2 regions of the Metabacillus sediminilitoris genome follow, and region 1 is predicted to be linked to the other one. Evidence: a T-box and tRNA genes for the amino acid it is inferred to sense, from the RefSeq annotation. Region 1 holds a T-box; the other holds one or more tRNA genes.
The links. A T-box is a leader RNA that pairs with one kind of tRNA and senses whether it is charged. The one in region 1 lies ahead of glyQ (glycine--tRNA ligase subunit alpha), so its partner is inferred to be a tRNA-Gly.
Positions count from the first base shown of each region.

Region 2: it encodes a tRNA-Gly, which carries the amino acid that the T-box ahead of glyQ (glycine--tRNA ligase subunit alpha) is inferred to sense. The anticodon was not compared.

Region 1 is NZ_CP046266.1:4,115,583-4,123,494, reverse strand. Features, by position in the region: gene ybeY (rRNA maturation RNase YbeY) at 1-272, shown strand, start outside; gene GMB29_RS19865 (diacylglycerol kinase family protein) at 244-624, shown strand; gene GMB29_RS19860 (cytidine deaminase) at 813-1,211, shown strand; gene era (GTPase Era) at 1,204-2,112, shown strand; gene GMB29_RS19850 (YqzL family protein) at 2,284-2,427, shown strand; gene recO (DNA repair protein RecO) at 2,460-3,212, shown strand; T-box leader at 3,375-3,550, shown strand; gene glyQ (glycine--tRNA ligase subunit alpha) at 3,752-4,642, shown strand; gene glyS (glycine--tRNA ligase subunit beta) at 4,635-6,689, shown strand; gene GMB29_RS19830 (transcriptional regulator CcpN) at 6,972-7,604, shown strand; gene GMB29_RS19825 (pyruvate, water dikinase regulatory protein) at 7,634-7,912, shown strand, end outside.
Region 2 is NZ_CP046266.1:651,785-659,696, reverse strand. Features, by position in the region: gene trmL (tRNA (uridine(34)/cytosine(34)/5-carboxymethylaminomethyluridine(34)-2'-O)-methyltransferase TrmL) at 117-599, opposite strand; gene GMB29_RS03475 (amidase domain-containing protein) at 668-1,573, opposite strand; gene mscL (large-conductance mechanosensitive channel protein MscL) at 1,709-2,077, shown strand; gene queG (tRNA epoxyqueuosine(34) reductase QueG) at 2,241-3,374, opposite strand; gene GMB29_RS03460 (B3/B4 domain-containing protein) at 3,509-4,171, shown strand; tRNA gene GMB29_RS03455 (tRNA-Gly) at 4,930-5,003, opposite strand; gene GMB29_RS03450 (response regulator transcription factor) at 5,619-7,199, opposite strand; gene GMB29_RS03445 (sensor histidine kinase) at 7,177-7,912, opposite strand, start outside.

The sequences.
Region 1 (7,912 bases):
CTCTTGAAGAAATTGGAGAAGGAGAAATTGCAATTGTTGGTTTAGAACAACCGCCAGTTTTGGGGGATATTATCATTTCTATTCCACGCGCGAGGGAACAGGCGATAGAGTATGGTCATTCATTTATTAGAGAACTAGGATTTTTAGCCGTTCATGGCTTTTTACACTTACTAGGGTATGATCATATGAATGAAGAAGATGAAAAAAAGATGTTTACAAAACAAAAGGATATTTTAGACCGGTATGGACTTAAAAGACCCGAAAGTCTCTGAGTGGAAGCGTTTTTATAAAAGTTTTACTTATGCGTGGAGCGGGATTATTCGAACATGTCAAACTGAACGGAATTTTCAAATTCATGTTAGTATTTCTATTGTGATGATCATAGTAGGTTTTCTACTCCCATTTACAGTATTTGAATGGATCGTTGTGTTGTTTTTAATTGGTGGAATGCTAGCATTAGAATTGATGAATACAGCATTAGAGCATGTTGTAGATCTAGTAACTGATGATGTAATGCCGCTCGCTAAGGCAGCTAAAGATGCAGCAGCTGGTGCTGTTTTTGTATATGCGATATTATCAGTTATAATAGGATTAATCATTTTGTTTCAACATTTCCCGCTTTAATTAAATCTAACAATTAACAGTCAGGAAGATTGGAAAAAAATGAAACTCCCACTTTATTTTATTAATTGTTAATTCTAAAAATTCTTACAATTAAATTACAAATGCTTAGAATGCGTGAAATTTAAGGAATAATTAGGTAAAATAAAGAAGAGCAATGGCGCAATGTCATTTAGAAAGGAAGAAATTTAGTGAACATCGAACTACTCATCAAAGAAGCAGAAGCAGCACGTGAAAAAGCCTATACACCTTACTCTAAATTCAAAGTAGGTGCCGCTTTATTAACAAATGATGGTAAAATATATAGAGGATGCAATATAGAAAATGCAGCATATAGTATGACAAACTGTGCGGAACGAACAGCCATTTTTAAAGCTATTTCTGAAGGCGATAAAGAGTTTGCTGCTATAGCAGTAGTAGCTGATACAAAAAGACCTGTTCCGCCATGTGGAGCATGTCGTCAAGTATTACTTGAGCTTTGCCCAAAAGACATGAAAGTAATCTTAACGAACTTAAATGGCGATATCGAACAACTAACAGTACATGAATTACTGCCAGGTGGTTTTTCAGCGGAGGACTTGCATGAATAATCAAGCATTTAAATCTGGCTTTGTATCTATTATCGGTAGACCAAATGTTGGAAAATCAACGTTCATTAATAAAGTTATCGGGCAAAAAATTGCAATAATGAGTGATAAACCGCAAACAACTCGTAACAAAATCCAAGGGGTTTATACTACAAACCACTCGCAAACAGTATTTATTGATACTCCAGGGATTCATAAGCCTAAGCATAAGCTGGGCGACTTCATGATGAAGGTTGCCCAAAACACATTAAAAGAAGTAGATCTGATTCTTTTTATGATCAATGCTGAAGAAGGATATGGCCGTGGTGATGAATTTATTATTGAGAGATTAAAACAAACGAAAACACCAGTTTTCCTGATTATTAATAAAATTGATCAAATACATCCCGATCAGCTTTTACCTTTAATAGAACAATATAAAAAATTATATCCTTTTCAAGAAATTGTTCCAATTTCTGCATTGCAAGGAAACAATATTGAAACATTGTTAAGGCAAATTGAAGAGGTATTACCTGAAGGACCACAGTATTATCCTGAGGATCAAGTAACAGATCATCCAGAGCGTTTTATTATCACAGAATTAATTCGTGAGAAAGTACTTCATTTAACAAGAGAAGAAATTCCTCATTCGATAGCAGTCGTAATGGATACGCTTGAAAGACGGGAAAATAATCAAGCGATATATGTCGGAGCAACAATCATTGTTGAACGCGATTCACAAAAGGGAATTGTTATTGGTAAAAAAGGCAGCATGTTAAAAGAAGTAGGAAAACGAGCAAGAGTTGATATTGAGGCATTACTTGGTTCTAAAGTTTATTTAGAACTATGGGTAAAGGTTCAAAAAGATTGGCGAAATAAAGCATCACAACTACGTGATTATGGATTTAGAGAAGATGAATACTAAGTATCTAATGTTGCGTTATTAGGATGACAAAGAATTTTGTTAGTAACTAAATTATCAATAAAAAAATTAACAAATATTGTTTGACATGAATTGGAGAAGAGAAGGTCAAGATAACTATAAAGAAATTGGATAGATGTTTGCTAGTCTTAACTACTGAAAGGTGGGGTTTATATGTTGGATTTTACCTGGAAAGTGTTTTCGCAAACAGGTAGTATTGATACGTATCTTCTTTTTAAAGAATTAGAAAAGGAGAATGATGACGGACCCGATTCTCAAGATGATGAACTAGCTGAAATGGATTTTCCAATTTTTTGATCTTGCCTGAACCTTGGAAGGTGAGGGAGATTTTGCTTCAAAAATGTGAAGGCATTGTAATACGTTCAACGGATTACGGTGAAACAAACAAAATTATCACTATATATACTCGAGAACTCGGAAAAGTTGGGGTTATGGCAAGAGGCGCTAAAAAACCAAATAGTCGCCTTACGTCCATTACCCAACTTTTTACGTATGGAATATTTTTATTTCAGAAATCAACTGGATTAGGCAGTCTTCAGCAAGGTGAAACAATCTATTCATTAAGAAGTATTCGTGAGGATATCTTTCTAACTGCATACGCATCATACATAGTGGAATTACTAGATAAAAGCACAGAAAACTTTGAGAAAAATCCATTTTTATTTGAATTACTTAAGCAGACACTTCACTATTTAGACGAAGATGTTGATCCAGATATCTTACTTAATATTTTTGAAATGAAAATGCTAAGTGTTCTAGGGCTTCATCCACAACTTGATGGTTGTGTAGTATGTGGACATAAAGATGGGACATTTCACTTTTCAATTCGAGAAGGTGGATTTTTGTGTCATAGATGTTTTGAACAAGATCCTTACAGATTGCCTATTTCACAGATGACAGTTAAATTATTACGTTTATTTTATTATTTTGATTTAAAACGTTTAGGTAACATTTCAGTTAAGCCTGAAACGAAAAAGGAGCTTAAAACTGTCATCGAAGCTTATTATCAGGAGTATTCAGGACTTACGATAAAATCGAAACGATTTTTAGATCAATTGGATAATTTAAAAGGAAAGCTATAATAATTCTATACAGAAAAGAAAGTTGAATTAAGAGTAGTTCTGATTACTAATCCTATATGGATTCAGGATTAATATGTATTTGTCCTAGGATTATTAATTAACATATGTTATCAAAAGTTGACATCTGTCTATTTTTCGCTTAATATGCAAATATAATATAACATTTATGCGTTGAAGGAAAAGAGTACTTACGATAGCCAAGTGTAAGCGACCTTAGGATGGTGTGAGCTAAGGGTTGGTTCGTAACGAAAGGCATTCTGGAGCAATTATTTAAAGTGGCTTTTCATTTTTGTGATAAGCAATTAGGGTGGAACCGCGGGTATGCTCTCGTCCCTATGTCAATTATTTTGGCATAGGGACGAGAGCTTTTTGTATTTAACCCTTGCAATGACATGCAGTAAATCCCTTTGACATTATAGGAGACTAGTAGGAAATACCTGTAAAGATCCAAGGACAGTACGTCCAAGTCAAGCAAAGTCACAGCAGGGCTTTCTTAGCGTAAGTCTTGCTTTACAAAATATATAAGGAGGAATGTGTTTATGAACATTCAAGAAATGATTTTAACGCTGCAAAAACATTGGTCAGACCAAGGCTGTATATTAATGCAAGCGTATGATACAGAAAAAGGTGCGGGTACGATGAGTCCGTATACATTTTTAAGAAGTATTGGACCTGAGCCTTGGAATGTAGCATATGTTGAACCTTCAAGAAGACCTGCAGATGGACGTTATGGAGAAAATCCAAACAGACTCTATCAGCATCACCAATTCCAAGTAATAATGAAGCCTTCTCCAGATAATATTCAAGAACTATATTTAGATTCTTTACGTGCCTTAGGTATTAATCCATTAGAGCATGATATTCGTTTTGTTGAAGATAACTGGGAAAATCCTTCACTTGGTTGTGCTGGTTTAGGTTGGGAAGTATGGCTTGATGGAATGGAAATTACACAATTCACCTATTTTCAACAAGTTGGCGGATTAGAATGTAAACCTGTCTCAGCTGAAATTACATATGGGATTGAGAGGCTAGCTTCATATATTCAAGATAAAGAAAATGTGTTTGATTTAGAATGGACAGATGGTTTTACTGTTCGTGATATTTTCTTAATGCCTGAATACGAGCATTCAAAATATACCTTTGAAACATCTGATACTGATATGCTGTTTCATCTATTTTCAACGTATGAAAAAGAAGCGAATCGTCAAATGGATGAAGGTCTTGTCCATCCAGCATATGACTATGTCTTAAAATGCTCTCATACGTTTAATTTACTTGATGCGAAAGGTGCTATTTCTGTTACAGAGCGAACAGGATATATTGGACGTGTTCGTAATTTAGCCAGAAAAGTAGCTAAAACATTTTATGATGAAAGAGAAAAACTTGGTTTTCCAATGTTAATTAAGGAAGGAGAGGCGCAAGATGAGTAATCAGGATTTATTGATTGAAATAGGATTAGAAGAAATTCCTGCACAGTATGTAACAGATGCAATGAATCAGTTTGCTGAGAAGCTTTCAAACTGGTTAGAAGATAAACAACTTGCTTTCGGAGCAGTTAAAACTTTTTCAACACCACGAAGACTTGCTGTTTTAATAAAAGATGTAGCCGAAAAACAACCTGATATCGAAGAAGAGGCAAAAGGCCCCGCTAAAAAAATTGCATTAGACCAAGAAGGAAATTGGTCAAAAGCAGCGATAGGTTTTACAAAAGGTCAAGGAGCAACAGTTGACGATATTTACTTTAAAGAAATAAATGGTGTTGAATATGCACATGTGCAAAAATTCATTAAAGGCCAGGAATCTAAAACACTTTTAACAGATATACGCGGATTGATAACTGGCTTAAGCTTTCCTAAAAACATGCGTTGGGGCAGTCAGGAAATGCGTTATATTCGACCGATTAAATGGATTGTTGCCTTATTCGGTAATGATGTTATACCGTTTGAAATCGCAGGAGTGACAACAAACTCACATAGCTATGGCCATCGCTTTTTAGGTAAGAAAGTTGAAATTTCTGCACCGGCATTATATGAAGCCGTACTATTAGAACAATTCGTTTTAGCTGATCCTGTAAAACGTAAAGAAGCGATTACTACTCAGTTGAATGATTTTGAAAATGAACAAAATTGGGTTATTCCTGTTGACGAGGAGCTGCTCGAAGAAGTAAATAATCTTGTCGAGTATCCAATGGCACTTTTCGGAAAATTTGAAGAAGATTATTTATCTTTACCAGATGAAGTATTAGTTACAACAATGAAAGAACACCAACGCTACTTCCCGGTTCGAAATCAAAAGGGAGAGCTACAGCCATTTTTTGTTACAGTACGTAATGGTGACCATAATCATCTTGAAAATGTTGCAAAAGGGAATGAAAAAGTGTTACGTGCTAGATTATCTGATGCAAATTTCTTCTATAAAGAAGATCAAAAGTTGAAGATTGAAAATGCTGTATTAAAATTAGATAAAATTGTATTCCATGAAGAATTAGGTACTCTTGGAGAGAAAGTTAAACGTATTGTAAAGCTATCCCGTTTATTAGCGGATAAAATTCATGCAAGTAACGATGAAAAGAATAGTATAGAACGTGCAGCAACTATTTGTAAATTCGATTTAGTAACAAATATGGTATATGAATTTCCTGAACTCCAAGGGAAAATTGGAGAAAAATATGCACGAATTAGTGGTGAAGAAGAAGCGGTTTCTGTTGCAATTAATGAACATTATATGCCTCGTCACGCTGATGATGCAGCACCAGCATCAACGGTTGGAGCTGTAGTAGCACTCGCCGATAAGCTCGACACGATTGTTGGATTCTTTGCAATCGGTAAAATCCCAACAGGATCACAAGATCCTTATGCACTAAGGAGACAAGCGAGCGGTATTGTTCAGATCCTACTATCAAAGAAATGGGAGCTAGAATTACCTGAGTTGTTTAAAATAGCACTTGATTTATATATCGATAAAGAGGCAGCTGAAACAAAGCAAGAATTGCTTACTTTCTTTAAACAACGCTTAAAATACTTATTAGCAGAAAATAATATTCGCTATGATTTAATTGATGCAGTCCTGGAATCATCTGTAATAGAAGCTACGTCATTAGTTGAGCGTGCAAAAGTACTTGAGTCTGCATCTGAACAGGCAGAATTTAAAGAAACGATTGAAGCTTTAGCCCGTGTCATGAATATAGCTAAAAAAGGAAATGATCAAGAGATAAATGAACAGTTATTTGAAACTGAGCTTGAAAAATCTCTTTATGATGCTTATGTTCAAGCAACAGATAACATCAATTCAGCAGACAGTGAAGCTAAAGTATATTCTGTATTAGCAGGGTTAAAGGATGTTATTAACAATTACTTTGATCAAACAATGGTTATGTGTGAAGATGAGAAGTTGAGAGCAAATCGATTAGCACAAATGGTCAAGCTTTCCTCGCTAATTGAATCATTCGCCAAAATGAACATTATCTTAGTAAAATAACCTGTTTATATACTTGATAAACAATGTTAAAGGGTCTGACCATTTATAGTCAGCCCTTTTCTTATAATGAGATTTGAAATAATTTGCTTTTCAAATTGATATTAAAGTATATAATAATTTTATATAGTATAACCTATTTTGTTATATGTGTAAGAATTATCTATTACATACTACCCGAAATGTATGTATCATTATCAGAGCATCGTGTGTAAAACAATTATGAATAAATAGGAACATGTGTCCAAGTATTTTTTAAAAGTGTAATGTAGAAAGAGCAAGGTGGTGAGTAAAATCGAGCTCAATAAACGGCAAGAACAAATTGTAGAAATTGTAAAAGAAAATGGTCCAATTACAGGGGAACAAATTGCTGATCATCTTCATTTAACAAGAGCAACGCTTCGGCCTGATTTAGCTATTTTAACAATGGCTGGCTTTTTAGAAGCTAGACCACGTGTTGGTTATTACTATACCGGCAAACAAGATACGCAGCTTTTAGCAGAAGAGCTAAAAAAACTACAAGTTAAGGATCATCAATCCATTCCAATTGTAGTAAGTGTAAATGTTTCTGTGTATGATGCAATTTGTACCATGTTTTTAGAAGATGTAGGGACATTGTTTGTAGTTGATGATCAAACTTACTTAGTCGGTGTACTCTCACGAAAAGATTTATTACGAGCTAGTTTAGGTAAGCAAGATCTTACTTCGATTCCTGTAAATATTATTATGACGAGAATGCCTAACATTACTACTTGTCGACAAGATGATCTCATTGTTGATGTTGCAAATGCTCTCATTGATAAGCAAATTGATGCATTACCAGTTGTTAAAGACACAGGTAATGGATTTGAAGTAATAGGGAGAATAACAAAGACAAACATGACAAAAATCTTAGTAAGTTTTGCTAATGATGTATGAGCTAAGTAAATAGAAATGGGGATAGAAATATGAGTTACCGATTGATGTATGTTGTTTCAGATTCTGTGGGCGAAACTGCTGAGCTAGTTGTCAAAGCAGCTGCTAGTCAATTTAATGGAGCTTCAGCAAATACAAAAATTAAACGAATTCCATATGTAGAAGATAAGGGTACCATTATAGAAGTAATATCATTAGCAAAAAAGGAACAAGCAATTATTTGCTTTACACTTGTCGTGCCGGAGCTAAGAGACTTCTTAATTGAAGAAGCGACTAAACAAGGGGTCGTATATTACGATATCATCGGACCG
Region 2 (7,912 bases), 2.1 Mb from region 1:
GAGTGAATGCGGAAGTTTAAAAAAGGAGGTGCAAATCAATTTCGATTGCTCCTCCAAACACATTATTATTTACTTTTTCCCCTCTTTAGCCAAACCGGCTATCCAAGTGGTATTTATTATTTTAATCCAGGATAATCTTGTTGTCTTAGCGCTTCATAAATTAAAATGGCTGCAGTATTGGAAAGATTCAATGAACGCACATTTTCTGTCATTGGCAAACGTAAGCATTTATCCATATTCGCCTCAATAACATCCTTAGGCAGTCCAGTTGTCTCGCGTCCAAACACAAAGAAATAATCTTTTTCTACATCACTATAATCAAATGTTGTGTGTGGTTGCTTACCGAATTTTGTTAAAAAGAAAAATTCTGCATCTTTGTGTGCTTCAAATAATTCATCTAATGAATCATGATAGACAACATGAACAAATTCCCAATAGTCTAATCCAGCTCGTTTTAACATTTTATCATCCGTTGAGAAGCCTAATGGACGGATTAAATGAAGAGTTGTATTAGTTGCTGCACATGAACGTGCAATATTTCCTGTGTTGGCAGGAATCTCTGGTTGATATAAAACTACATGTAAAGCCAATGTTTTCACCTCATCAATTTCTAAAAGGGAGCTTAGTGAAGCTTTGCCTTATTTTACTATTAGATATTATACCATTATTATTTTGAACTCGTATCATCAATGATTCGGAAAAACATATACTTTATGTTTGGTGTGTAAGCTGTAGAATCCTCATATGACCAATATCGCATCCGGCTATTATACGTTTGGGCATTCACTAATGGCATATTTTCTTGGTCCTTGGCCACAACAAATGTTGTGTGATCATAGCGCCCATCTCCCTGAAAATCATAGCAAATAACATCCCCTGGCATTAATTGCTCAGCAGACTCTACTTTTTCAGCTCTTAGTCCAGCTTTAGAATTTGTTAAAAAAATTCTCATTGAGTTCGCAACAGACCAGCTATAGCTCCAATTATTGTGCTGCATCCACCAGCCTGATGATCGATTTGGATATCCTCTCATTGAAGCTCCACCCGCGTGAAGGCATTGTGAGATAAAATTCGTACAATTTACTTCAAAGTTTATATAGGCAGGATTTGGACTATTCCACCAACGTTCAGCATATTGTACAGCTGCAAGGCGATCATATGTGAAGGACTCCTTGCTTCTTGCTTCTTCAAGTTCAATAGCAGGAACATAATCATTGCTGTTTTTTTCAATAAGATGGTCATCTACGATTTCATCTCGATAAAAGCGTGCCTTTCGTTGTTCAATACGTTCCTCGAGATAAAAGGAATCTTGTTGTTTGTTTAACCATTTGAAGTGACATGTATACAAAGCATCCTTTAAATCATGTGATACTTCTTCCACTTTTATAATTTTTACCTTTGCGCTCCCCTTAACAATCTCAGTCTTTCTTCTTTCACTTAATTGTTGTTTTCGTTCGAGTACTTGTAAATCATAATCATTTCTTTGATCCCTTACTTTCTTCTTATTAATAAGCATATCCAGCTTCATTTCATTCCACTCAGAAAGAATTTGCTTCAACAACTTCACCACCATCCCTTTTTATTACAAGGTATGTATAAGCAGGACAGAAATGTCGCTAAAATATTTTACATAGGGATCTTTCGATTTGTCCTCACTCACAAATATCTTTATACTAATAAAGAACTTATCTAAGAAGAGGTGGTATATATGTTACAAGAGTTTAAAAAGTTTGCCTTAAAAGGGAATGTATTGGATTTAGCGGTAGCAGTTATTATTGGAGCAGCCTTCGGTAAAATTGTCACTTCCCTTGTTCAAGATATCATTATGCCGATCGTTGGACTACTTATGGGAGGAATCAATTTCAGCCATTTATCGATAACTGTAGGAGAAGATGAGATAAAATATGGAGTATTCATTCAAACGATTATCGATTTTCTCATCATCGCCATTTCAATCTTTTTTGTCGTTCGTTTCTTCAATCGTTTTAAGAGAAAGGAAGAAGCCGCAGTACCTGCTGTAGATACGAAAGAAGAGTTATTAAAGGAAATTCGAGATTTATTAAAAGAAGGAAAGTAATGACTTATAAGCTGTACAGTTCATCAGGCAGAGTGATGAACTTTCTATTATTGTAATTTTTATCGAATTAAATTTGATCGATTATTCCTCGAAGTTGATAAAAAGAAGCTTCCTATATAAAAAATGGCTGACAACATGTAAATGTTGTCAGCTTTTTTTACCGTTAATTATTCAATAAAGCAAGACCCTTAGTAATTTCAGCTTTTACATTTTCATCTTTTTCAAGATCGTAAGCCTTCGTTAACTCTTTCTCTACGTCTTTTTCACCAATTTTTCCAATTGCCCATGCAGCTGTACCGCGAATGACTGGTCTTGGATCTTGATGCATTACTTTTATTAAGTCTGGCAATGCCGTGGTGTCTTTAAAGTGGGCCAGTGCTAAAATGGCATTACGTTGAATCGGTTTTTTTCCTCTCCACGAACCAGATATGTGCCCATATTTCTCTTTAAATTCTCTGTTACTTATTGTTAAAAGTGGTTTTAACTTAGGCTTTGCGATTTCAGGATCTGTCTCCATTTCCTTATGAAAATGAAAGTCCTTTCCTTTATTGACAGGACAAACCGTTTGACATGTATCACACCCATAAATACGATTTCCAATCTTTGTTCTATATTCATCAGGTAAAAATCCTTTTGTTTGCGTTAAAAATGCAATACATTTTGACGAATCAAGCTGCCCGCCTTGTACGAGTGCACCAGTCGGACAAACATCTAAGCATTTTCTACAGCTCCCACACTGATCCTCCATTGGTGTATCTGGAGGAAACGGGAAATTTGTAATCATTTCTCCTAAATAAACATATGATCCGAATTCAGGTGTAATAATGGCACAGTTTTTACCGCTCCAGCCGATGCCGGCTCGCTCTGCTACCGCCCTGTCTGAAAGCTCTCCTGTATCAACCATCGATTTCACTTGGATATCAGGCACCTTTTCTTTTAAAAATGCCTCCAATTTACTTAAACGATCGCGAAGGACTGTATGATAATCCTGTCCCCAAGAAGCACGGCAGAATATGCCACGGCGGTCTTCTCTCGTACTTCTCGGAGCATCTTTCATCTTAGAAGGGTAAGCAAGCGCAATGGAAATAATTGAACTAGCTTTTGGCAAAAGCTTTATTGGCGTGACCCTTTTCTCAATGTCAGACTCCTCAAAACCAGATTGATAGCCGAGTTCCTGCTGCTTAATCAGACGTTGCTTGAGCTCCTCAAACATATTTGCACTTGTAAAGCCGATCTTATCAATACCGATCTCCTTACTATAAGCAATCACTTCTTGCTTAAACTGTTCAATATTCATTGCTTTCCCTCCCTTCGATAGTTAAAAATGCCTGTACATGTACATGGTTTATCAATCGATGAATAAACCGGATCTAACGATTTGTCCCTCACACTATGGTAAAATAATTGCACTACCATTTGGAGGTTTAAATTATGGAAATTCAAATTTGTGATGAATTAAAGCAGATCATTCCAGATTTTAAAATCGGTGTTGTTCACTATCAAGATATTGTCGTTGCTGATTCCCCGCAAATGCTAAAAGGTCGATTACGATTATTTCAAGAATCTCTTTACTTTGACTATGCTGATAAAAAAGTGACAGAGATTCCAGCAATAAATGAATGGAGAACATTATTTAAAACAGTTGGTACAGATCCAAGCCGTTATCGTCCATCAAATGAAGCGTTATATCGACGCGTCCAAAAGCAGCAGTTTCTTCATACTGTAAACTCAGCAGTCGATATGAACAATTTCTTGTCTCTTCAATATCAAATTCCTTTAGGAATTTACGATGTAAAACATGTAATTGGTGATGTTAAAATTAAAATTGGTATGGATCATGACTCTTATGTAGCCATAAATGAGCGTGAAGTATCACTGCATCATAAGATCCATTCAGCAGATCAACAAGGACCTTTTGGAAGTCCGTTCGTTGATTCAAAAAGAACAGCTGTTTCTACTAATACAACGGAAGCTCTGCATCTCATTTATTTACAGCCATCTCAAAAGAATGAAGAGTCAATCCAATTATTACAAGCATTATCAAACATGTTTACACAAATACATGGCGGCAATGCAAAATATATGATTGTTTAAGTAGATGCTGTAGAGCTTCTACTTTTTTTGTTTTTAATTAGTTTTAGTGTCTAGCTCCAGCGCCTAACTCCGAAGCATAGGACGTGCAAGTGCAGTCAATAGATAAGGGCCGTCGCACTTTTATTGAAGACCTTTTTCTACCTCTCTCGACGATTTTGGGCCTTCATCTCTCGTATGAAGACCTTTTTCTACCTCTCTCGACGATTTTGGGCCTTCATCTCTCGTATAAAGACCTTTTTCTACCTCTCTCAACGATTTTGGGCCTTCATCTCTCGTATGAAGACCTTTTTTCTACCTCTCTCGACGATTTTGGGTCTTCATCTCCCGTATGAAGACCTTTTTCTAGCTCTCTCGACGATTTTGGGCCTTCATCTCTCGTATGAAGACCTTTTTTCTAGCTCTCTCGACGATTTTAGGTCTTCATCTCTCGTATGAAGACCTTTTTTCTACCTCTCTCGACGATTTTGGGTCTTCATCTCTCGTATGAAGACCTTTTTCTAGCTCTCTCGACGATTTTGGGCCTTCATCTCTCGTATGAAGACCTTTTTTCTACCTCTCTCGACGATTTTGGGTCTTCATTTATGACTGCCTCGAGTCATAAGACGCTCCTTATTGAAGGCAAAATACGCCTTCTATTTTGGAGCGTCTTATACTTGGCGGAGCTGAGCAAGGCGCTTGCGCTTTTCTCATAAAAATAAAAAACGCAATACTTCGTTTTCCAAGAAACGAAACACTGCGTTGTACACGATTTTTATGTATGGAGCGGGTGAAGGGAATCGAACCCTCATCATCAGCTTGGAAGGCTGAGGTTTTACCACTAAACTACACCCGCTTGAACATGTAATATATTTTAACAATTTGGCAAACATAAATCAACAATTATTTTCAATTATTTGTCGAACGCTGTCGATTACAGTCGCAAAATTCACTTTCTAAGTATATTACCTATATAGTTATAAATCAAGGGGTTTTTTTAATTCTTTTTACACAACATATGACTAAAGTTTGAAAGTCAAAGGAATTTGGCAAAATAGTAAGAAAAAGGGGGGTGTTCCCGTTTTCTTTGAAATGTTACCGATTCCAATAACTTTGTAAAAAAATGACTTTCATTCCATAATAATAGTAGACAATTGAAAGGGGATAACCAATATGAAAAAACTAGTAAATTTACTAAAAGAAGAATATGAAATGTATGTAGATGCTTACGCACGAATGTCTAAAAGTGTTCAAAAAAAATCGAATAAACATATTAGAAGAGTGAAATAATCATGATCATCAAGAACACAGTATTTAAAGCAACTTATAAAATTGCTCTTATGATGTCACCACAAACATATCAAAGTGATCCACTAACCGATTCTCATCAGTAAATAGAGAAGTGGTTTTTTATTTATTCCATTAATAAAGGATGACTTATGATGAGTCACCCTCTACTAACATGCCCTATTCATTTTGTCATGACGGATAATCTGTATTCATTCGGTGTCAGCCCAACCATCTTTTTAAATACTTTGCTGAAATATTTTTCATTTTGATACCCAACTTTAAATGAAACCTCATATATTTTCAAATGAGGATTTTCAAGCAATTCTTTGGCTTTTTCAATACGGATTTTTGTTAAATAATTTGTGATCGTTTCATGATATTCCTGTTTAAACTTCCTTGAAATATATTCTCGACTTAAATAAAATCGATCAGCAATATCCTGTAACGTTATATCTTTTTCATAGTTTTTCCTTATAAATAATTCAATTTCTTGGATACTATTTTTATATTTTTGGTATTTAACCTGATTTAAATAATGGATTAACTCATGAAATTCCTTCCTCTTCTCCTCTTGGAATCTCGTAAAAGAAAAAGAACCGTCTTTATCCCAATAATCATTTCCATTATAAAAGGAAATCTGCTCGTTAATCTCATATTCCTTCAGCCAATTATTCCTTAAGAGCACGAATTGATTTTCCCATCCTTGTATTTGTTCAAATGAAAGAATATGGTTTGATTGAAGGGTAAGGAAAATTCGGTTTAAGACCTCATCCATCTGCTCATTACTTCCGCTTTGTAAGGCCCATGTAATTTCCTGTGTATAATCTAAAATATGAAGAATTGGACTAGCAGAAATGTCTAGATATGAAACCATCTTCTTTTTAGTCGCCTCTATTAAATTATATTTTAGCATTGTTTGCAGGGCAGATTGATATGCTTCATATAAGTGATGTGAGGGTTTTCCAACTGCAAGCGTTATTTTTATATTACAGAATTTATAAATCGTATCGTGAATTAATTCAACTAAGACATGCGTATTTTTTACATCCCAAAAAATCATTACAAGTTCATTTTCTTTGTCAATATTTCTAAAACATACTCCACTTTGTTTTCGTCGTATCATTTCATTACATATATTTAAGATCGTAAAAAAGGCTAAGTCCCGGTCACCATCGAAATTCTTTGAAATGATAGATGAAATTGAAAGTAAAGAGAATGTGTACTCTACTTCTGTAAGATTGATACCAAATTCCTTTTGGATTTTCATGCTTGCATCAGAAGGAATCGATTTATTCGTAAGCAATTTTGTAAATACATGATCCCAATATAATGGTTTAACTTCATTTATGACTCTTGTATTTTCGATTGTCGACTCTCGCTTTAAAGCTTGCTTCTTCCATTCCTTTATTGCTCTATCTAATGTTTCATTCAGGATATCGGGTTCAATCGGTTTTAAAATATAATCAAAACTTCCATACGTAATCGCATTTCTCATATATTGAAAATCATCATAGCCGCTTACGACAATTGTTTTGCTATCAATCTCAGAAGCATGCAGCCATTTTAAAAGATTAATTCCATCAATTTTTGGCATATTCATGTCTGTAAAAATAATTTCAGGACGATGCTTCAAAATAATTTCTTTCGCTTCCTCCCCGTCTTTCGCTTCAAAAACCTCTTCAATACCAAAGCGGTCCCATTCTGCTAATAACATTAACCCCTCTCTAACGTGTTTCTCATCATCTATAATAATCGCTTTCACTTAGTCCACCTCCTGTTTCGATTGGCAATTTAATCGTGACAAGAACTCCCCCATTTTCATGATTTTGAATTTGAAATGCAGCTTTCTCGCCAAAGTAAAGTTTTAAACGTAAATATATATTTTTTAAACCTATACTTGGTCGTTCATGTTTCATTTTTTGTTTTTCCTGCAAAAAGGACTGATAAATTTCAATTAGCCGATGTTCACTGATCCCCTTCCCATTGTCAAGAATCGTGATAATAAGATGATCTTCTTCTCTTTTTCCTTGTATACATAATTGACCAATTGACTCACTACCGCCATCAAAACCATGCTTAAAATAATTTTCGATAATCGGCTGCAGGAGCATTTTTGGTATGAGTATTTTTCCATCTTCCTGATCAAATTGAATTGTATACTCAAATTGTTCACCAAATCTCTCTTTCTGCAATAATAGAAACGCCTTAATGTAATCAATTTCTTTTGTTAATGGGACCATATCTTCATCGATATTCATTCCATATCTCATGATCTTTGATAGATGTGTAACAAGAGTATAAACTTGTGGAACATTCTTCTTTAAAGCCAATGTTCCAATTGATTGCAGAGCATTATATAAAAAGTGTGGATTGAGCTGCGATTGCAGGGCCTTTAATTGATTTGTTTTGTTTTCAAGCTCCAGCTTATACTCCCTGTTGATTAAATGGTTGATCTTCCCAATCATCTCTTTAAAC